DNA from 2 places in the Paenibacillus allorhizosphaerae genome. Region 2 is predicted to be linked to the other one. Evidence: riboswitches for the same ligand, from Rfam matches in the RefSeq annotation. Region 2 holds a riboswitch; the other holds the start of a gene.
The links. A riboswitch is a leader RNA that binds a small molecule or an ion and turns the genes downstream of it on or off. The one in region 2 is predicted to bind cyclic di-AMP.

Region 1: linked by a shared signal. The riboswitch ahead of ACFQI7_RS20065 (TrkH family potassium uptake protein) and the one ahead of ACFQI7_RS01200 (APC family permease) in region 2 are both predicted to bind cyclic di-AMP.

What each region holds. Positions count from the first base shown of each region.
Region 1 is NZ_JBHSRV010000005.1:220,901-231,581, reverse strand. Features, by position in the region: gene ACFQI7_RS20075 (cation:proton antiporter) at 1-215, opposite strand, end outside; gene ACFQI7_RS20070 (potassium channel family protein) at 319-981, opposite strand; gene ACFQI7_RS20065 (TrkH family potassium uptake protein) at 997-2,349, opposite strand; cyclic di-AMP (ydaO/yuaA leader) riboswitch at 2,456-2,599, opposite strand; gene ACFQI7_RS20060 (CPBP family intramembrane glutamic endopeptidase) at 2,829-4,451, shown strand; gene uvrC (excinuclease ABC subunit UvrC) at 4,480-6,624, opposite strand; gene trxA (thioredoxin) at 6,888-7,205, opposite strand; gene ACFQI7_RS20045 (YqzM family protein) at 7,393-7,539, shown strand; gene dnaI (primosomal protein DnaI) at 7,733-8,686, opposite strand; gene ACFQI7_RS20035 (replication initiation and membrane attachment family protein) at 8,731-10,236, opposite strand; gene ACFQI7_RS20030 (YuiB family protein) at 10,377-10,661, opposite strand.
Region 2 is NZ_JBHSRV010000001.1:300,622-311,302, forward strand. Features, by position in the region: gene ACFQI7_RS01190 (LacI family DNA-binding transcriptional regulator) at 1-736, opposite strand, end outside; partial or broken gene rbsK (ribokinase) at 794-1,711, opposite strand; cyclic di-AMP (ydaO/yuaA leader) riboswitch at 2,093-2,234, shown strand; gene ACFQI7_RS01200 (APC family permease) at 2,347-4,185, shown strand; gene ACFQI7_RS01205 (hypothetical protein) at 4,219-4,341, opposite strand; gene ACFQI7_RS01210 (DEAD/DEAH box helicase family protein) at 4,439-4,999, opposite strand; gene ACFQI7_RS01215 (SRPBCC family protein) at 5,292-5,753, opposite strand; gene ACFQI7_RS01220 (SRPBCC family protein) at 5,768-6,199, opposite strand; gene ACFQI7_RS01225 (MerR family transcriptional regulator) at 6,221-6,700, opposite strand; gene ACFQI7_RS01230 (SagB family peptide dehydrogenase) at 6,969-8,552, opposite strand; gene ACFQI7_RS01235 (TOMM precursor leader peptide-binding protein) at 8,576-10,516, opposite strand; gene ACFQI7_RS01240 (putative thiazole-containing bacteriocin maturation protein) at 10,513-10,681, opposite strand, start outside.

The sequences.
Region 1 (10,681 bases), on a different contig from region 2:
AGCGTCGACCCGACGGTAAGTATGAACTGGTTCGTAAAAGAAGCGCTGGACTCGCTTACCAGATGAAAGCCCGGGCCGATCAGCATGCCCGCGACCAAAAAAAGAGCGACGTCCGGCAATTTCAGCCAGCCCGCCACTTTCCCGAATAACATGCCCATCGTAAGTATAATAACGATCAAAAACAGAACATGATCCAGTTGCGCTCCGTTTTCCATGAGCTAGTCCTCCAATTAAGAAGCATCCGTCGAATAGTTAGTTAGTAACCCGAGGAATCAGTCATCTGGGATCGCTTTTGAATAGCCCGTTTATCATTACAGACTAACGGTTCACTTCATGCTCGAACGATTCGATTTGATCATTCGTCCCGATAATGACCATCACATCTTTTTCTTCCACAATATCACTGGCGGTCGGAGCAATTATAACCCCGCTCTTCTTATTAATGGCTACAACGCTGCAGCCGTACCGCGCCCTCGGATTCAAATCTTCGAGCGACCGGCCGGACAGCCGCTTCGGAACGGATATCTCAGCGATGGAATATTCGTTCGAAAGCTCGATATAATCAAGCAGGTTGGGCGATACCAACTGATGCGCTACGCGAATCCCCATATCCCGCTCCGGATAAATCACGCGGTCAACCCCCACCTTCGTCAGCACTTTGCCGTGCAGCTCCGATAGCGCCTTCGCCACAACCGTTTTGACGCCGATATCTTTCAGCAAGATGGCCGTCAAAATGCTAGCCTGCATATCGTCGCCGATGGCGACAACGGCGCAATCGAAATTGCGGATGCCGAGTGAGCGGATTACCTCTTCATCGGTGGCATCGGCCACGACCGCATGCGTGAGCTGATCGCTCATCTCATCAACGGATTCTTCGTCCCGATCGATGCCAAGCACCTCATACCCCAGATCGACGAGCTCCTTCGCCAAACTCGAGCCGAATCTTCCTAATCCGATGACCGCGTACTGACCACGTTTCATAATTTCTCTTTTCCCCTATCCAATCGTAATTTTTCCTTCGGGATACCTGTATAATTCTTTCTCCACCTTCGGACCGAGCGCATAAGCAAGCGTCAGCGGACCAAGACGACCGGCAAACATCGTTAGGGCAATCAATACTCTGCCGAAATCGCTTAAGTCCGGCGTCAGCCCGAGCGACAAACCGACGGTGCCGAAAGCGGAAGTGACCTCAAACAAGATGACCAGAAACGAATGATCCTCCGTCGTCGACAACAGCATCGTTACCGTAATGACGAGGAACAGCGCGATCATCGTAAGCGTAATCGCCTTCAAGATGCGGTCTTTGCCAAAGCGATAATGGAAAAATACGATGTCTTCCTTGCCGCGGATCATCGCGATCATCGCGCCGATCAGCACCGAGAAGGTCGTTGTCTTGATTCCGCCCCCGGTAGAACCCGGCGAAGCGCCGATGAACATCAGGATAATGATGAAGAACTGCGTCGCCTGCCGCAAGCTGGCGAGGTCAACCGTGTTGACCCCCGCCGTACGCGGAGAAACCGATTGCGTAAACGATGCGAGCAGCTTTCCGTACCAGTTGAGCGAGCCGACCGTCTTCGTGTTGGAAAATTCAAAGACGAAGATGACTATAGCCCCGACGAGAATCAAAATGCCCGTTGCGCTCAGCACAACTTTGGAATGGAGCGAAAGCCGTTTGTTCCGCTTGAACTCCAGCAAATCCGAGATGACGACAAAACCGATGCCGCCCAACACGATCAATGCCATCGCTACGAAGTTAACGATAAAATCATCGGCGTAATACGTCAGGCTGCTGAAAGGGCCGGTAACAGAGCCGAATAAGTCAAACCCGGCGTTGTTGAAAAAAGAAATGGCGTGAAATATGCCGAAGTAGATACCCTTGGCGGGACCAAGATCGATCGACCATCGAATCGAGAAGACGACGGCGGCGATAAATTCAATGGTCAATGAATAGCGGATGACTTTCCGGATTAACCGGACGATGCCTTCCATGCTTCCCTGGTTCATCGCTTCCTGCAAGATGAGCCGTTCCTTGAGCGAAATTCGTTTCTTCAGCATGAAAGCGAACAGCGTCGACATGGTCATGAATCCAAGACCGCCTACTTGGATCAATAAAATAATGACGACCTGCCCGAACTTGGAGAAAAACGTTCCTGTATCCACAACCACCAGACCGGTCACACAAGTCGCCGACGTCGCCGTGAAGAGCGCATCCAGAAAACGCAGCGGCGTTCCGCTTGCCGATGCGATGGGGAGCGACAGCAGCACCGCCCCCGTCAGGATGATCGCCGCAAAACCGATGACTAGGATTTGCGGGGGCGTCAGCTCAAATTTTTTTGCCGGAGCGTTCATGTTGCACCTCGACTCTGATTTTCGGGCAATAAAAAAGACACTGGAAACCCAATGTCGTCTTTTCAGGTTCCTGTAAAAGTTGCAACGGCATCGGCGTGCACACCTCGCCAATTGCAACGTAAGCCTACGAGGTTAGCTGACGGATTCGGATGTACAGTCACCCTATCAGCGGCCTGAAGCGGCTTCGCTGAATTCACCCCTAAACTCATGGTTCCCCCGTTTTCGTTAAGAAATTCGGCTTTATTCAATTGATATGAATTATAATCGTGTTTAGCGAGAAGTACAAAGTCGTAAATGAGTGAAATGTACAGGATTAAAGGAATATTAACGAAATGTAAGCGCTCCATTAGATACGGCGCTTCGCTTTGCTTCGATTATCCTCGTCACACTCGCGAATTCATTGGAATTCCGCGGCGCATGTATGCTACGTTTAATGAATATAATGAAATAATTCAATAAAAATGGAGAAGGAGCCCCCCATGCAGAGAAAACGGTCCGAACCCTCGCTGCTGCTGCTCGCTGTCCTCGGTTTGATCATGTACTTGGGCGTTATATTCATATCCCCTTTCATGGAGGGCGCCGACCGGCTCGACGAGAATAACATTGACAAGCCGTCCGTGACGAAGCAGCAGGCAGCCGACGCCGCATTGAAGTTTGCGGAAAGCCGGTTCCGGCTTTCGAGCGACGTCGAGACAAGCACGCTGTATCAATCGTACACGACGCGGAGCGGTTATTTGCAGAAAGAGCATTTGTACGACGATTACTTAAAAAAATACGGCAAACGCTTCCCGCTCGACTACTATGAAGTCGAAATTAACGATCGCGCGTCCGGCATGAACTATTTTATTGCGGTAAACTACAACACGCTAGCCGTGATCGGCTTTGAGCGGAACAAGCCCGCGGCGGCGAAAACCAACAGCGTGAGCCCGTCCGAGACGAACTTGACCAAGCTGCTGGAACAAACGATAGCCGAGATGGGCTATAACCCGGCGGCTTTTGTGGTGGAACAAGACAGTTCCGCTAACGGTTCATTTATGTTCAAGAGCAAATCGGAATCCATCGGGGATGCAAAGCTGGCACTCGTGATGAAGGTCGAAAGCGGCCAGACGACAGCATTTCGTCCCGCCTTTTCGATTCCCGGCTCGTACGGCGAATGGAAAAATGCCCAAGACGACAAGTCTGCGCTCATGACCCGCATCAGCATGCTCGTATCGCTCATGATGACGATAGTGGCGATTTGGATCGTCATTCGCTACCGCAAAGAAATCGGATTTTCCAAAGGCCTTATATTAACTCTTCTCTTTCTCGCCGTGTACATCGTCAACAATTTCAACATGATGCCTGCATTCCGGACAACCCACGGCAGCGGACCGACGGAAGCGGGCGCCATATTCTACTTGTGGTTTGTCAACATATTCGTGTTCTTGATGGGGTTATCGACGTATTTCACGCTTTCCGCGGGCCGGCATATGTGGCTGGACCATGGATGGAGCGCATGGCCCGTATGGAAGGATCAAATATTCGGAGATCATGTGCGAACGGCCATGATTCGCGGCTATATGCTTTGTTTATTTCTGCTCGGATTGCAGCAGGTGATGCTTTTTACCGCCGGGGAAGCATTCGATGTATGGGCTGTCAGCGACCCGGCCGATTCCGTGTACAACATGGTATATCCCGCCTTATTCCCGCTGATGGCGTGGGCCGCGGCGATCTCGGAAGAAGCGGTTTACAGGCTGTTCGGCATCGCGCTGTTCCTGAAACTGACACGCAACCGGTTTCTGGCGGTACTGCTGCCGAGCGTCATCTGGGCCGCAAGTCATACGCAATATCCGATATATCCGGTATATACCCGGCTCGTGGAAGTAACCGTGATCGGCTTAATATTCGGATGGGCTTTCCTCCGCTACGGCTTCCTCACCGTTATTTTCGCCCATGCCGCCATGGACAGCATTTTGATGGGGCTGTCGCTCATGTACATGGGCGAGCCGCTGCAGGTGCTGACCGGCATAGTTTACTTGGCCGTTCCGGCGCTCATCGGCTGGCTGCTATCTTGGCTGCACCGCACTTATTCAGGCGGCCGTTACCGGCCGGTGCCGCGGTAACCAAATGCACGACAAAAAGGCAGACGTATTACACGTCTGCCTCTAACGTTTCCACGGCTTCTCCGTCCGAAACCGTATCGTTTTCCGTTTGATCCGCTGCACCTTCCGGCTGATCCGGATTCGGAGACGTTAAAGCCTGCAATATTTGCGAAGCCAGCTTTTCTCCGATGCCAAGAGGCTTAAAGTCTTCGACTGCAGCCTCTTTTATTTTTTTCAGCGAGCCGAAATGCTTAAGCAGCGCCTTGCGGCGTTTCTCTCCGATGCCCGGAATGGAATCGAGCAAGGAAATTGTCATTGATTTGCCGCGCGTCTCCCGATGAAACGTGATGGCGAAGCGGTGAACCTCTTCCTGAATGCGCTGCAGCAAATAAAATTCCTGGCTGTCCCGCCGAATCGGCACGACTTCCGCCGGATCTCCGATCATCAGCTGCGCCGTCTTATGCTTCGCGTCTTTCACCAAGCCGCAAACGGGAATATACAGGCCAAGCTCGTTCTCCAGCACGTCGACCGCTGCGGAAATTTGTCCCCGGCCTCCGTCGATGACGACAAGATCGGGCATCGGCAGCCCTTCCTTCAAGACGCGCTCGTACCTTCGGCGTACAACCTCGCGCATCGTCTCATAGTCGTCCGGCCCTTTTACGGTACGAATCTTGTATTTGCGGTATTCCTTCCGGTCCGGCTTGCCGTCCGTAAATACGACCATGGCCGAGACCGGGGACGAGCCTTGAATGTTGGAGTTATCGAACGCCTCGATCCGATGAACGGTGCCGATCCCGAGCCATTCGCCCAAGTTTTCTACGGCGTTGATCGTCCGTTCCTCATCCCGCTCAATGAGGCGGAATTTCTCCTCCAACGCCACCCGCGCATTGTCGCAGGCCATCCCTACCATATTTTTTTTCAAACCTCGTCGCGGGAAATGCACTTTCACCTTCAGCCAGCTCTCTAGCGCTTCTTTGACATCCGCTTTCGCCTCGGACGGCTTGCCGGCATCGTCTTCTGCTACCGCTTCCGACAAAATGTCCGCTTGCATTTCCAACGTATCGCTCACCGTGTTCTGCTCCGCGGCAATATCCGTCCCGCTGCCTGCCTTGCGTCCATCATCCGCCGCATCCATGCGTTCTACCTTGCCCTCACCCGCCGCGATCTCCCCCAAGCCGCTCGCTTGATCTCCCGTGAAATCAGCAGTGGTCGCAGCCGTGTCCTGTTCGCCCGCAGGCATGAAGATTTCTTTCGGCAGTGCCGGGTTATCGCTATAATATTGCGTGACGAACGTCAGGAAATCTTCGTACGCCTCGCCGTAATACGGGAACATCGTTGCTTTGCGTTCGATCAGCTTGCCTTGGCGCATGTACAATATTTGCACGCACATCCACCCTTTTTCCACGGCAAAGCCGAAAACGTCGCGATCGACGATGTCCGACGTATTGATTTTTTGCTTCTCCATCACGGCGTCGATATGGACAATCTGATCGCGGAACTCTTTGGCGCGCTCGAAGTTCAGTTCTTCCGCGGCCTCTTGCATTTTACGCGTCAGGTCCTGCTTGATCTCATCGTGTCCGCCGTTCAGAAACCGGCTGATCTCCTGCACCATTTTATCGTACGTCTCCCGCTCCACTTCATACTCGCAAGGAGCGACGCATTGGCCCAAATGATAGTACAAGCATACGCGGTCCGGCAGCGTCTTGCATTTTCGGAGCGGGTACAGCCGGTCGAGCAGCTTCTTCGTTTGCTGCGCGGCGAAAGCGTTCGGGTAAGGACCGAAATATTTCGCCTTATCTTTAAACACCCTGCGGGTCACTTCCAACCGGGGGTGCGTTTCATTCGTAATTTTAATGTACGGGAACGACTTGTCGTCTTTCAGCAGCACGTTATAGCGCGGATGATGCTTTTTGATCAAATTGCATTCCAAAATAAGCGCCTCGACGTTGCTGGCTGTAACGATATATTCAAAGTCGACGATCTCGCTAACGAGATGCTGCGTCTTGGCCGTATGGCTTCCGGTAAAATAAGACCGGAGCCGGTTGCGCAGCACTTTGGCTTTACCGACATAAATGATGGTTCCCTCGCGGTTTTTCATCAAATAGCAGCCGGGCTGCTCCGGCACAAGCGACAGCTTCGTCTTGATCGCTTCCAGCCGTTTCTTCCGTTCGTTATCCCCTTCGAAAATAGACATGCGGCTTCTCCCCTCCCCTTCCGCGACAAAAAAGCTCTTTTTCCAGAATACCAGAAAAAGAGCTTTTTCTCATCTGCCATTTGCAGCCGTTGCAACGGAGGAACAATGTTGCCGGTTGTCAAACAAATTTGCAACCGTTGCAACGAAGGAACGACGTTGCCGGTTGTCAACAAATTTGCAACTCTTGCAATGTACGATTAGCATTGCCGGTTGTCAACATTTTGCAACCGTTGCAACGTAACGTTGGCAGTTGCCACGCCACATTACTGATGGCGGCCGATTACGTTTTTGAGCGCGTCTTTGGACTGGAAGCCCACCACTTTGTCCACCGGCTGGCCGTCTTTGAACACGATCAGCGTCGGAATGCTCATTACGCCGAAACGGGAAGCGGACTCCGGATTGTCGTCCACGTTCACTTTCGCGATTTTCAAATTGTCGCCTACTTCTTTATCAAGCTCTTCCAGCACCGGAGCGATCATTTTGCAAGGACCGCACCAAGGTGCCCAGAAATCTACAAGAACCGTACCGGAGCCTTCCACTTCATTCGTGAAGGATTGGTCAGTTACGTTTACGATAGCCATGATTCATATCTCCTTTTTTGACGAATAATAAGAGTCAACATGTAAAGTATACCACAATGAGGTCCTTTTTCAACCGCGCCAAAGTTTGCACAATTGTCACTTTTCCCGTCCTTTACAATTGTTCGGGAAGTTGGGTATACTAATCATAATAAGATGAACTGGCACGCATTAAGGAGGAACGATTCCGATGACCGATTCCAAACATCCGGAGCTTCACGTATATGAGGAACAACGCGACGACTTAATGGACGTTGCAATGGGCTTTGGCGTCTTTTTTGCAGTTTTGTTCGTGATCGCCATCGTGGCCACGATCATTACGATTGCAATGAGATGATGAGAAACAAGAAGAGCCTTATCCGCCGATGATGCGGGTAAGGCTTTTTTTACGTTGTCGCTCAACGAAATGGCCGATACACAATGACGCATCCGAAAAATCGTGCGCCGGCACTCGCTCATAAATAAAAGAACCGTCCGGTGCCATGTCCGTCGACGGTTCTACCTATCGTATCCGCATGCAACCACAACGTCTATCGTCCCCGCTTATTATGACCGTTCACCGACACCGTCTCGACAAAAGGCCGGATCCGGTCCATGATGCGCCGTCCTTTGTAATCCTCGTCTCCGTCCTTGCTCGTAAAGCTGAAATGCTTCTCCAGCGCGTCAAGATCATGGTTGGAAGTAAAAAACGTCGGCTTCCGGTTCATCCGGTAGTTGAGGATCGCCCCCATCACATGATCGCGCAGCCACGGGCTCAAATTCTCAGCTCCGATATCGTCGAATACGAGAAGATCCGTCTCTTTCAGCACATCGATCGTTTCCTTCAGCTTCAGCGGCTCGTCGAACATCGATTTCAAATCTTCGACAAAATCGGGCATGTACACGATCGCCCCGGTGTATCCGTCCTTCGCAAGCTCGTACAGCATGTAGCACATCAAGAACGTTTTGCCGGTTCCGAATTGGCCTGCCAAATAAAGTCCGTTCTTCTGCAGGCCGTCTTCCCGCATTTTGAAAATGTAATCGATCACTTGCCCGACCGCTTCCTCCCGTTCCGGGTCCTTGTCCAATATTTCAAGGGACGAATACCCTTGCGAAAGCGCCCGCTCGTCGACGTAGAAGCTGCGAATCCGGCTGCGCACCGCATCCTGCGTCGCTTTGGCCAAATACTTTTTGCACGCGACCTTCTGGTCGAACACCCGGGTCCGGTCTTCCCCCGGCTCAACCGAAAGAAGCGTATAATGACCTTCCAAATCGTTCGGGCAGCGGTCGAGTCCGGGGCAGTGGGTGCAGTTATTGAACTCCGTCACGTACTGATGCAGTTTGTTCAAATTCAGTTTCATCGTCTCGTTGTCAAGCTCCGGGTGCTTTGCGCGGAGCTTTGCAATCAACGGATTGGAAGCGACCTCGTGCAGTTTATCCTCGGCCTGCTTCAGCAGCTTCCGTCCTTGCATTCCGCCGCGCAGCAGCGCTCCTAACGATTCCATAACCGAACCTCCCTTAGCTCATGATGTGCAGACGGTCCGTGCCGCTATATTTTGCCGTCGAGCTGCTGTGCTTTTTTCCGCAGTGCTTCCCGTTCCGCCGCCGTTCGCTGCCTTGCGGACGGCGCATCCTGCACGATCGGGATCACGGGCTTCTGCCGCCCGCGCACGCCTCCGCGGCTCCCCGCCTTGCCGTAACCCGCCGCGCTCTGCTGCGTGCCGCGGGAAGATTTCTTTTCCTGGTACATCATCTGCTCGCGAATATACGTGACGGCCTGCTCGAACGAACTGACTTGCTTGCCGAGCATATCCGTCACGCTGAATTCGATCGACGTTTTGGACCATGACCGTTTGTTCGTATAAATAAAATGAATCAGGACATTAATGACTTCTTCCTTCAAGCCGTAATTCAAATCGACCTTCGCCAGCGTATCCAGCAAACCGTCGGGAACCGAGCCTTTGGAAAAAATTTTTTCCAGCAAATACGTATACGGCTCATTCCGCAAAATGTAGTTGTATTGGTGCTGATTGCATTCTCCTTGGAACAAATCCGGCACCTCGAGGTAAAACTCCATCTCGACAACCTTATCCTTCAAGGCGGACGAAGCGGATTCGTCGCTCACGACGCCCTGCTCGGCAAGCTTGGCCAACAGCCGGGTGCGATCGTCGGTGCGTTTTTTGTCCTGACGGAATACCTGGTTCGCCTTATGCTGCAGCAATTCCAGCACGATTCTACCCTCTTCGTTGAATACGCCATCCTCGTCAAGTAGCCGGCAAACGTCGGTAAGATATAAATTGTATTTTTTGGCCACAAAATTGATCGTCGCCAGCTGCTCCGATTCGTATTTCAACCGTTCGACATATTCGCGGTTCAGCGACTCTCTCGGGAAATGCATAATGATGTCGGCATACTGAAAACCCTTATTCGTCACGTCCGGTTTCGATTCCCCCTCAGGCTTCGTAACGGCCGATTCAAAAAACGCCCGTTCCAATTCATAATCGATCACCTGCGTGTTGAGCCGGAACAGCTCGTAGAACGGCACCGACAAATTTTCGGAATTCGCGTCCTTCAGCTCTTCCGCCGGGTTCTGCACCAGCTCGTCGCGAAGCGCGAAGACGGCATACTTACCGACCTTATCCCGCAGCAGTAGCGTCAGGTGCTGGTTTTTGAAAAATTCAACAGGCATCAGCGGTGCAAACAGCGTATATTCGTATACGTAATCTTCCGACGCTTCGGCAAACCGGCGCATCGTCTTTAGCAAACCGACCGCTTCCAGCCGCGACGTCTGCTCGATGAACAGCTTCCGTCCGCGCTCTCCGGATTCGAGCTCGAGCGCCAAGAACAGCTTGCGCTGCTGCTCGACGGCGGAGAATCCGACCTTGTCCGCCGGAAGCTGTTGAAACAGCGTATGGTATATCCCGATTGCATACGCGCCGATCATTGGCTGGTACACGCTGCTGAGCATTTTGTAGTCCATCGTACTAAGCGCAAAATCCCGTCCGACATAAAAGCGGTGATATTCGGAAAAGTGGAGCATATTCGTAATCCGCATTCGTGCAAAACTCCATCCGTGATTCGAGTGTTTCTCCATTTTACCACATTAATCGATAGGGCGGGAGAAGAAAAAGCTTGCTGTAAAATAAATAACAGGCCCGGCCGAATTCGGCTGAGCCCTCGACTTGCAGCGTTTAGTTAAAACATCCTGAAGCCTTTTTGGCGAAGCGAACGGATCGTCGATCCGCTTAAGATTGCTCCGATCAGTCCGCCCACGGCGGGCACGTAATCAAAGACCGAATACTCAGCCAAGTTGGAGGCGAGAGACCCTGTCCCCCAACCCCAATAAATGACAAGGCCGATCACCAAGGCAATATAACCGTATATGGGAAACCAGGTTGTTTTCATCAGCATGTTCAAAATAAAACCGAGCCCGAAAAACAGCACGAACAACAGCACGGTAACGATAATCAACTGCAGCAAAACGAACCGCTCCTTTCAAA
Region 2 (10,681 bases):
CGGCATCCGGCCGTTCCTTCAATCGGTAAAAATATTGCGCGGCTTCCATTCCGGTTTCGAGAGATAATCTTTCGCCGGTAAACACAAGGGAACGATCAAGTTTCATAAAACTCGCGGCAAGCGACTTCTCGTAAGCATTGTAACGCGATCCCCGATGCATCGTGATCGGGCCACCCGCATACGCAATTCGCCTTCTGCCGATCCGAATCAGGTGATCCATTGCCAAGTACCCTTCCGATCGGCTCAGCCCTACTGTATCCGCCGGCATCTCTTCGCCGTAATTGCCGATTAAACTGACCGGAACGGTCGCTTTCTTAATGAGCGAATTCAACGTTTTCGGGTGGCTGATGGAAAGCAGAACGATACCGTCTACATGCATATCGTTGACTTCCCTTATGACCGCGAGCTCTTCGGACGGATTTCCGTAATGATTGATCAACACAAGCCGATAATCATTTTGTTTGGCCACCTGCTCCGCCGCCCACGCCAGTTCTGGATAATACGGATTGCGTATGTCGTCTATCGCGAGTGCGATTTGTCTGCGTAAATTCGTTTTCAAGCTTCGAGCCATTATATTAGGCGTAAATCCCAGCTGTTCAATAACCCGGTTTACCTTCTGCCTCGTGATCGGTTTTACCCCGGGCGCGTTATTGATAATCCTCGATACGGTAGACTTGGCCACTCCGGCTTCCTTTGCCACGTCATCGATCGTAATTTTCGTTTTTTTCTGATCCATATCTATCTCCTAACCATCACTCAAAAAACGAATCCGTACATTTCACTCGCACAAAACTCATGATTCTGCGTTTAAAAAGCTTGTTATCTCCTCAAGCGTCGGGATAGAGGATTGGGCTCCCCTGCGCATCACACTTAGGGCGGCTGCAGCGGAAGCGAACCGCAGCGCCTCCGGGATCGGACTCCCGGCGCTTATTCGTGCCGTATAGGCTCCGATGAATGTATCCCCGGCTGCTGTCGTATCGACCGCCTTTACCGGGCAAGCCGGCGTATAGAAGCGATCCCCTTTTTGCCCCATGTACAGCGCGCCTTGCGATCCCAACGTAACGATCACTTCGCCTGCGCCGCCGGCTAGCAATGCACTTGCTGCAGATTCCGCCTCGGCTCTGCTGCCAACCTCCCGCCCCGTAATGAACTCCGCTTCGGATTCGTTGACAATTAGCATGTCGATTAGCTTGAGCACATCACCGGGAATCGGGAGCGCCGGGGCCGGGTTGAACGTTACGCGAATCCCTTCGGCTTTCGCCTGCCGGATCACGCTGAGATTCGAAGCCCATGGAATTTCATTTTGCAGAAGTATGGTTGTCACATCTTACGCGGCCCATAGCGGCTGAACATCTTCCGTGACCACGTCTCCGTTGGCTCCTTCGGACAAAATGATCTGATTTTGACCCGAAGCGTCCACGGTAATAAACGCCATGCCGGAGTTGCCGCTCTTTCGGACGACCAGATCCGCATCAATGCCTTCTTGTCGTAAAGCAGCCAGCAGCTCACCGCCGAAAGAATCGGAACCGACGGCGCCCGCCATCATTACATGGCCTCCCGAACGGGCAGCAGCGACAGCCTGATTCGCACCTTTGCCGCCGTAATTGTACTCCGTCCCCCCGCTCTTGATCGTTTGGCCGGGAATAGGATACTGCTGAACGCGGTTGACAATGTCCAGATTAATGCTGCCAACTACAGCTATGTTACCCAATCCGAATCAACTCTCCTTGCACATTTATGGAACCGGTTCCAATTCGATTATGGCATAGCTAGCGAACATCGTCAATCCAAGATTTACAGTGAAATTCGTTGTATCCCGCAGCATGCATGTTAATTTCGATGCATGAATATCGCCTCACGTTTGTAGCAAATCGGGCAGGCAATCCACGCTGTCCGGATTCGACTCGCTTCATGCGCATCAGCACAAATATTTTCAATAATTAAAGCAAATCGCTAAAATACAAAGGATAATAAACCTGTGTATGGATGTAAACGCTATTTTACGGATTTGGATAAAATAATTGACGGTCAGCCATGTTTAACTCGGTTTACTTTTGTTGAATAAGAAAGTAATATTCAATTCGTACTTACAAATTGAATAACGCTGAATTTTCTTTAAGAAAAACGGGGGACCCGACTACCGGGGTGAATCCTATGCCATAAGCATGGGAAGGGTACGCTTCTCACAACCCTAATCCGACAGCTAACCTCGTAAGCGTTTCGTGAGAAGGTGAGATGATGAACACAAGACTCTAACCTTGTGTTTTTTTGTGCTTTTTTTTGGATATATTAAACAGGAATTTGGAATTAGGTTAACGAAAATCATTCTTAATCGAGGTGCACGGAATGGCAGCAGATTCTTTAAAAAGAATGATATTCGGCAGGCCGCTCAAGTCCAATGAGTTGGAACAAGAAAAGATGCCCGTGTGGAAAGCTTTGCCGATTTTATCCTCGGATGCTTTGTCATCTGTAGCGTACGGTACGGAGCAGATTTTGATCGCTCTTGCAGCTGTTGGAGCCGCGGCGGCTTATGGTTTCTCGCTCCCTATTGCGATAGCCATCATCCTTTTGATTACCATTCTGGTCATCAGCTACAGACAAGTTATCGAAACTTATCCTCAAGGCGGCGGAGCCTATATGGTCTCCAAAGAAAACTTGGGCATGTCTTTCGGAAGGTTGACGGGCGTGTCCTTATTAATCGATTACACTTTGACGGTGGCGGTGTCCATTTCGGCCGGGGTGCAGGCTATTACGTCCGCGTTTCCGGCGGCCATTCCTTATATTGTACCGATTGCCGTATTTCTTGTGTGGTTCATGGTTTGGATCAATTTGAGAGGTACTTCGGAATCCGGAACCGTATTTGCCTTCCCCACCTATTTTTTTATTCTTTGTTTACTCATGTTAATAGGCAAAGGCATTTTCGATTTGTTTACGGGAGCCAGTCATGCGTCAGCCGTTCATGTGATCCCTTCTTCCGTGCCTACAGGGCTCACCTTGTTTGTTTTGTTAAAAGCCTTCTCATCCGGATGTTCCGCCGTCACCGGCATCGAGGCGATTTCAGACGCGGTGCCTCATTTTAAATCGCCTTCCAAGGACAATGCCAAGCGAACCTTGGTTTGTCTAGGGATTTTGCTGGCGATCATATTCGGAGGCGTCACGGTTTTAACGATGGCCTACGGCATCACGCCGGACCCAAAAGGACATACATCCGTTCTCTCCATGGTTACGGAAAGTGCTTACGGACGCGGAATCATTTATTATGCAACCCAGATTGCAACTATGATGATTTTGACGCTTGCCGCCAACACCAGTTTTAACGGGTTTCCGATCTTGGCATCGATCATGGCTCAAGATAAAAACTTTCCGCGCATGTTCGCTAACCGGGGAGACCGTCTATCCTTTCACTTCGGGATCGTAACATTAGGTATTTTGGCTTCCATCCTGCTGATTGCGTTTCGAGGAAAGACCGATGCGTTAATCCCGCTCTATGCCATCGGGGTATTTTTATCGTTTACGCTCGCTCAAAGCGGCCTCGTTCGCAAATGGCTGAAGGAAAAACAAAAGGGATGGCAGGGACGGTTGATTATAAACGGAATAGGCGCCCTTGTATCGTTTGCGGTTCTCGTTATTTTTTGCATTACAAAGTTTGTGCAAGGCGCCTGGATCGTGATTGTATTAACACCGATACTGTTATGGCTTATAACCAAAATCTACGATCATTACGAAGATGTCGCTGACCAGCTTCGAATCAATATAGAGGAGCCTTTGCCGCATAAAGAATCGATTATCATCATTCCGATCGCCGGGATTCATCGCGTGGTTGCCTCTACGATCTCGTATGCAAAGACGCTTTCGCCAAATGTCATCGCTTTTTATATTTCCTTTACCGAAGAAGACGAGGACAAAATGGAGAAAAAATGGGAGCAGTGGAATCCAGGGGTGCGATTGGTAGTATTTCACTCCAGATACAGAACCATCGTCAAGCCTTTGGTGGAATTTATTGAACGGATTGATACACATGTCAAGGAGAAGCAGACGATTATGGTCCTTCTACCCCAATTCGTACCGAGGAAATGGTGGCAAAGATTGCTGCACAATCAGTCGGCATACCGAATCCGATCCAGACTGTTAAAGGAAAAGGACGTAGTCGTGGCTACCGTTCCATATCATTTATGCGAAAAGTGAAAAAAGAGAGGGCTAGTCGGCCCTCTCTTTCCATTATTCTTCATCATCAATTTCTTCGTTATGATCAGGCACGACAACATACGTATTTTCACTGGTTTTTACATGCCAATCCTGCTGCGAGCTAAACAGTTCTTTTAACAGTTCTTCCAAGTCCAATAGAACACATCTCCCTTATTCAATTCGCTACCATTAAATTGACCTTATGTCAGGAATCATATTCAAGTGCAGCTCATGTCTTACGATTACAAGTCGTCTATAATGAAAATCTTTGCTTAATCATGCTTGCAACTTCTTCCGGGCTCAAATTTGCATTGTTGATTCTTATATAATGGTCTCTCTGGATTTCCCCATCAAAAGAGTTGAGCCGACTTTTCGCCATCCTGTTTAACAGATCCCGTTCGGAAAATGCAATATCTCTTTTTGTAGGTTTATGATTTAGCCGGTTCGGCGTTTTATTTCGCTCCAGTCTTATTTCCAGTTCTGCTTCCAGTTCAACAAAACAAACGATACCGCCCTTCGATTCGAAGATGCGGCAAATGCTTTCTATATAGTCCCAGTCAGCCTGTTGGTCGAATGACCAAAGGTATGTAAATATTAAGCCATCCATGTCGCTATTCGCTACTTCTTCAAAGATCGCTTGGCGAAAAAGCTTGACTAATCGTCTCCCGGGTTCCGTGCCGTAACTAAAAATCGGAGCAACCGCTTCAATACTCATGTGATTATGAAAAAGCTTCAAACCCGTAATTTTTTCGAGCTCCTGGCCGACGGTCATTTTGCCCACTGCCTGCGGTCCAAATATGACTACGAATTTCATAATAGCGTTACGCCCCTCTCCCTTTTATAAGCTTCGGAGTAATATAGAAAATAATACCATTTCCATTAGCGTAATTCTATATGCGATCTCCGAACGGCACGAAAGCTGGAGAAGCTGCCATGAAGAAAGCTTTTCTTGAAGCATCAGAATGGTTCGGCTTCGCTGATAATTCTAAATGGACGATATTATGCCGAAGCCACGGAATAGAAAAAGCAGCCGGTATTGAACTGCACCCCATTTGTTAGACACAACTAACAAAAGAGGCGCAGTTCACCTAGGGCAGCTTGTGGCACTATTGATTCAAAGACCGGGGGGGTATTCCAGCAAGCAACGCACCCAATCGGTCGAGGTTTTGCTCGTTGCCTTTGGCGCAGTAAGGCTTGGCCTGTTCGAACTCCTTCGTGTCCTTAAAAAGCTGGCTGAATGTGACTCTCGTGCGACTGCCAAGTTCTTCGAAGGTCGCTGTCACCCGAAATTGGTGTCCGGACAAATGATCGAGCACGATCCGCTCCATAGGTACGATCTCGACAAAGACGCTATGGTTCGGATAGTTTGCGCCATCCGGTCCGTGCATGTCGAAGCGCCACGAGCCTCCGGGCCTCAAATCGAACTCGTGAAACGTATTGGTGAAGCCTTTCGGCCCCCACCAGTAGGCCAATTGCTCCGGCTCAGTCCAAGCTCGAAAAACAAGCTCCCGCGGCACATCATATTCTCGCGCAGATATAATTTCATTATCTTTTATCATTGGTAACATGCGCTCAAACCTCCTTAAAGCGATTTGCCCAGCGCGTCAAGCATTACGTTCGTGCCGTGCTCACGTATTTCCGGCGTATCGTGCCCGTCGAAGAATGTGCCTTGCTCGGTGAAGACCAACTTCGTGCCGCCCTCCGTCGGTATAAGCTCGACCGTTGTGATCGACACGGACATGCGTGTATCGTTCGAATCCAAGGTGTAGGTATATACGATCCGCTGTTCCGGGATGATCTCCTGATAACAAGCGTCGAAGGTAAAGACCGGTCCTTCCGGAGGCCCACCGGCGCTGTATTCGCGCCCCCCTACCCGAAATTCGAAGATTTCGGGCTTGGAAAACCACTTCCCTTTGGCGGATGGGTCAGACCAAGCGTTATAAACCTTTTCAGGCGAAGCTGGATACGTTCGTTCGATGACGAAGGTAGCGTGTTTGACGAATCGTTCAATCATGGATAATCCTCCTTGGGTTCATTACTCATTTTCTTCGGCAAGAAAAGTGCCGAGCATGTCCAGCCGGTGCTCCCAGCTCATCCGCCGCTCGACGACCAGCTTCTCTTGACCGGTCTTCATCGCTTGAAGGAGCCTAGTGAAATCTTCAACCGTGAGCGGCGCCCTCCCCTGCATCAGCTCGGACACATGTTCAAGCTGCTCCAATAGCTTGTGCTGAAGCTTCATTTGTTCCTTGATCCGCTCCATCTGCAAGGTAACAATCTCAAGCGGACTATACTGCTCCCCGGCCAAGACGGACTTGACTTCCTCAAGCGATAAGCCGAGCTCCTTGAGCGATAAAATCTGCTGCAGACGCGAAATGTCGGATTCATTGTACAGCCTGTGGCCGGATTCGGTCTGGTCGGATGGCGAAAACAAGCCGATTTGATCGTAAAATCGCAATGTTCGCACGGTGAGCCCCGTCAGCTTGGCGAGGTCGCCTACTTTCCATTTACGTTTCATAATCAACTCCTTCTTCAACGCTAGCTTGTTTACCGGTAACTTTACTATAAATCATGACGTTACGTAAGGTGCAAGCACAAAAAACTTTTCCGGCAACAACAAATATCGTATGATCAACATCATCTGCTGCCAGCCAGCACCTGGCGATGGATTGTTTTTAGCGAACAGAAACGTCCGCAAATATGAAAAAGCTTGATTTCTCAAGCTTTTCACATGGCTATGCAAACCTATTTTGTTTCGTTAACCAATGAAGCATACTTTAAATCATCTAAGTATGCAGGCTCCCTTCCAAACGAGGACGCCCGCGATAGTGACCGATCGGAATCTGGATCAGCGTCGTTTTTTTCTGGTCCGCCAGATTGTACAGTTCGTCGCAAACCGCAGGATCATACCCGAGCAGCGGCCGTCCTCCCATGCCGACGGCCGACGCCGCGAATAGCAGTCTTTGTACAAGCATCCCTGCCTCCATCTGTTGAATACGGTATCCGCGATAGCCTAATTCGGGTTGGTTGTAATTCCGATCTCCTGCCACATGAAAACAGAGCGGCACTTGAAATAAATTGACGTTATCCAACGACATTCCCTTTTGCAGCCGCAGCCGGTGATCTCCCGGAAGCACGCGGCGCAGCATATGGGCTGTGCCGTCATAACGATAGGCGCCGTCCGGTACGCCCTCAACGTTATACACACTGCAGTACAAAGACAAACGCGAAGCAGGATGTTCTCCTGGACTATTCAAATCGCTGTATACCGAAGAGAAAGAAGCGGTCGTTTCTTGTAACAAAGCCGCCAGGTCCTGCTGTGACACCCGGCGGAGTACGAAATCCGATTCCGGCGAATACCGGCTTCGGCAATATGAGGCCAGGTCACAGGACAATCGCTTTACGAAAGGCATATATGCCGCTTGAATACCGGTATCCGCATGGGTCGCCCTACCCGCTTGTCGAAACGATGCTGCTGCATCCTGCATGGACGCTTCATTCATCCGGATGAGCATCGGATACTCTTTTATATTTTGCGACCGTACGTAGTGTTCATGCCGAACCATAGGCAGCTCGCGGCAAAGCTGTATCGCAGAATCGGCTTCCATTCCAACCGTCGCTTGTCGAAACCATGCGGCCGTGGGCTTTGTCGATAACGGAATGACCGCATACACGCTCTCTTCCTGATCGGAAACGCCTAGCAGATGGTTGACCGCTCGATCCAGAAACTGGTAATATGCGCCCGATTCAAAGCCGAAACGCTTTGCTGATTCAAGAAGGTGGCCGATCAGCACCCCCGTGTCCAATCCTTGCAAACGATAAGCGAAGTTATGGTACTTATAAAAATTTTTCCAAAACATAACCGATACAAAAACCGCTCCAAAACAGCCGGATATATCACATCGGTTACCGAGTGCCCGTGACAAAAATGAATCAAAAACTCCCTCTCGAAGCAGTACCAGACGATGATGCGCCGCGTCATAATGGTAAACGCCGTTAGGAGCCTCCGTCGTCTTCAAGTAAATATACAATTCGTTCGGGTACAGTCCGCCGCCGGAAGGGACAAACCGCCGGTACATCTGCAGCGGTCCAATCGACGGATTAGCGGAACGATCCAGAGGGTATTGACTTAATCGGGCTACACCATATGCATGCCAGAGCATGTATCCGACGGTCTCTAGATCGGGACCCGAAGGCGGCGGTCCATCGCGGCGCAGCGTTAACGGCACTTCCGGGCATAGCGGAATGACCGGCAGGCGGCGATAGAGCTTATAGGTAAGCGGCGCGTCAGCCCAGTCGATTTCCCAATCCGGCGGTTTGGATTCGTACGTATCCGCATGGAGACTGCGAAGAAACTGTTCCGGAGTCATCTCCTTTTTCCCCCTCAGCCCTATTAAGGGAACGGATGCGGATATGGATTGAGCTGCTCGAATGCCAACGGCTCCTTGGCATATCCAAGCAGCGCCGGTACCGTTAACACTCTGTCCAGCCCGGTCACACGAGTCAGATGATAGCCGAACGTCATCGGAAGCATTCCCGGAATCAGCACTTTTACACAATGCAAATCGTTTCGTTGCAACTCGGGCGTGGTCTGATCCACTACGATCACATCGAGATTCAGCCTCTGAAATGCTTGAAGCACATCCTTCAGATCATCAGTCAAGTCCGGATGCATCGGGTGCTGGCCGAATTCCTCCTGAAATGCCCGCGGCGGTCTGTTTTGTTTCAGTAGAAAATGCAATCGCTCCTCGGCTTCCGGCAAGCTGTATAGCATGGAATGATCTTCCATTCCGCGTACCAATGTCGGGTCATGAAGCATCTGCATATACCGCGCCCGATTCGCTTCGAATTTCCCGTCAAGGTTGAGCGTCATCCCCGATAGTTCATGAACCGCGCCTTTCGCGGCACGAACCGGGTCCGGATGAGCCCCTGCAGCACAAATGAGGTTTACTCCCGTAGACTTTCGATTTTTAGCGATCGCCCACACGCTTGGAATTCCATTTTCCATCGTCGCGTTATACAAGTGAACGTCAAAACCCGCTACCGATTGCATGCGGCTCAACATGAGCTCCAATTCCGAATCGCCTGCAGAATAAGGATCAAGCTGGGGGAGCGGAAGCTGCGCATACCAAGTCAGCAGGAACGAATCGCGCTCGACCACTTCCATGATGCCGTAAAAAATAGCCTCCTCCAAACTTCCACCCAAAGCGCAGCCGTTGGACGTTTCATACAGAAATCCATGTCCGCAGCTCGAACTGTAGTAGGCAAGCTGCTGCGGAACCAATATGGGACTTTGCCGCTCAAACGAGTATCCCCATACCCAGTCCATCGGCTCGTCGGGATGAAACGGCTGGAAAGCGAAATTCGGCAGATTATACTGCTCTTTCGCATACAAGCCGACCGTAACAGGATGAAGCGCATGATCCGCCACGTTTCGGTAACTATCATGAACCGTCGTCCTTTTTCCGCGAGGCGCCATGCCGCAATATCTCTCCAATCCTTCCATGATCGCCGTAAGTTCGCTATCCGCGTACGAATGCGTTCGTCCCGCCGTTGCCTCGTCCTGATCAAACAGCGGCAGGTTTACGCTCACATCGGCAAAAGGCGATAGCAGATCAACCATTTTGCCATTCAAGAAACCGCATTTATAGTCCAAGTAGTCTTGCACAAGAAAGCTTGCAAGGTCTTGTAACGAACGGGAACGGAAGCTTTTTCCGCTCTTGGGACTCGGTCGAAGCGTGATGCAGGCTCTCTCCGGCGAGTCGTCGGGCAAATCACCACAAACCGGACATAACGGGTCCGGCAAAAAAAAGTGGTTGGTGCAGCCCAATGTTCTCATGTCCAGAAATACGATCCGTTGTTCCAAGCGGGATCGTTTGTCCTGAAGCACCCTCAGCGTATCCGCCACGAGCAGGTGCGCTAACTGGCTTAAACCGGCACGCGATGCCCATGCGTCGTGCGAAATGCCCCCTGACTCCGTGAGACGCTGCTCCAGTATCCACATCTCCTTGCGGTCACGCCCTGCCAACAGACGCCGGGTGTCGGCGCAAAGCGAGCAGCCGGACAAACCGGGTCGAACCATCGGTCCGACCACACCTTCACCGAACGCAACATAGCCGCGAAGCCATGGAATGCCTGCTTGCCGAAGCAACTTTTCCGCTTCCCTATGAACGGAAGGATGCCACGCATCGTGCAATACCAAGGCAAAGTCGACCGTTTCCGGCACGCCTTCCTTGAAATCCCTCAGTCGTACAATCCGGCATTGGGCGGTCAACTCATAACTGACAAGATCCGCTAACCCACCCTCTCCGATGACGGCCACTACTTTGTTCACCGGGATTCCCCCTCTCGCAGCAAGACGCCATACACACCTTTGAGCTCTTCTTTCAAAAACGGCTCTACGGCCAAATTCGCTACATAAAGCTTCGTATTGTTATTGTTCAAGATTTGTAAAGCTTCCTGTAAAGCGGCTTGCGCGTCTTTTTCGCTCGAAGGAACC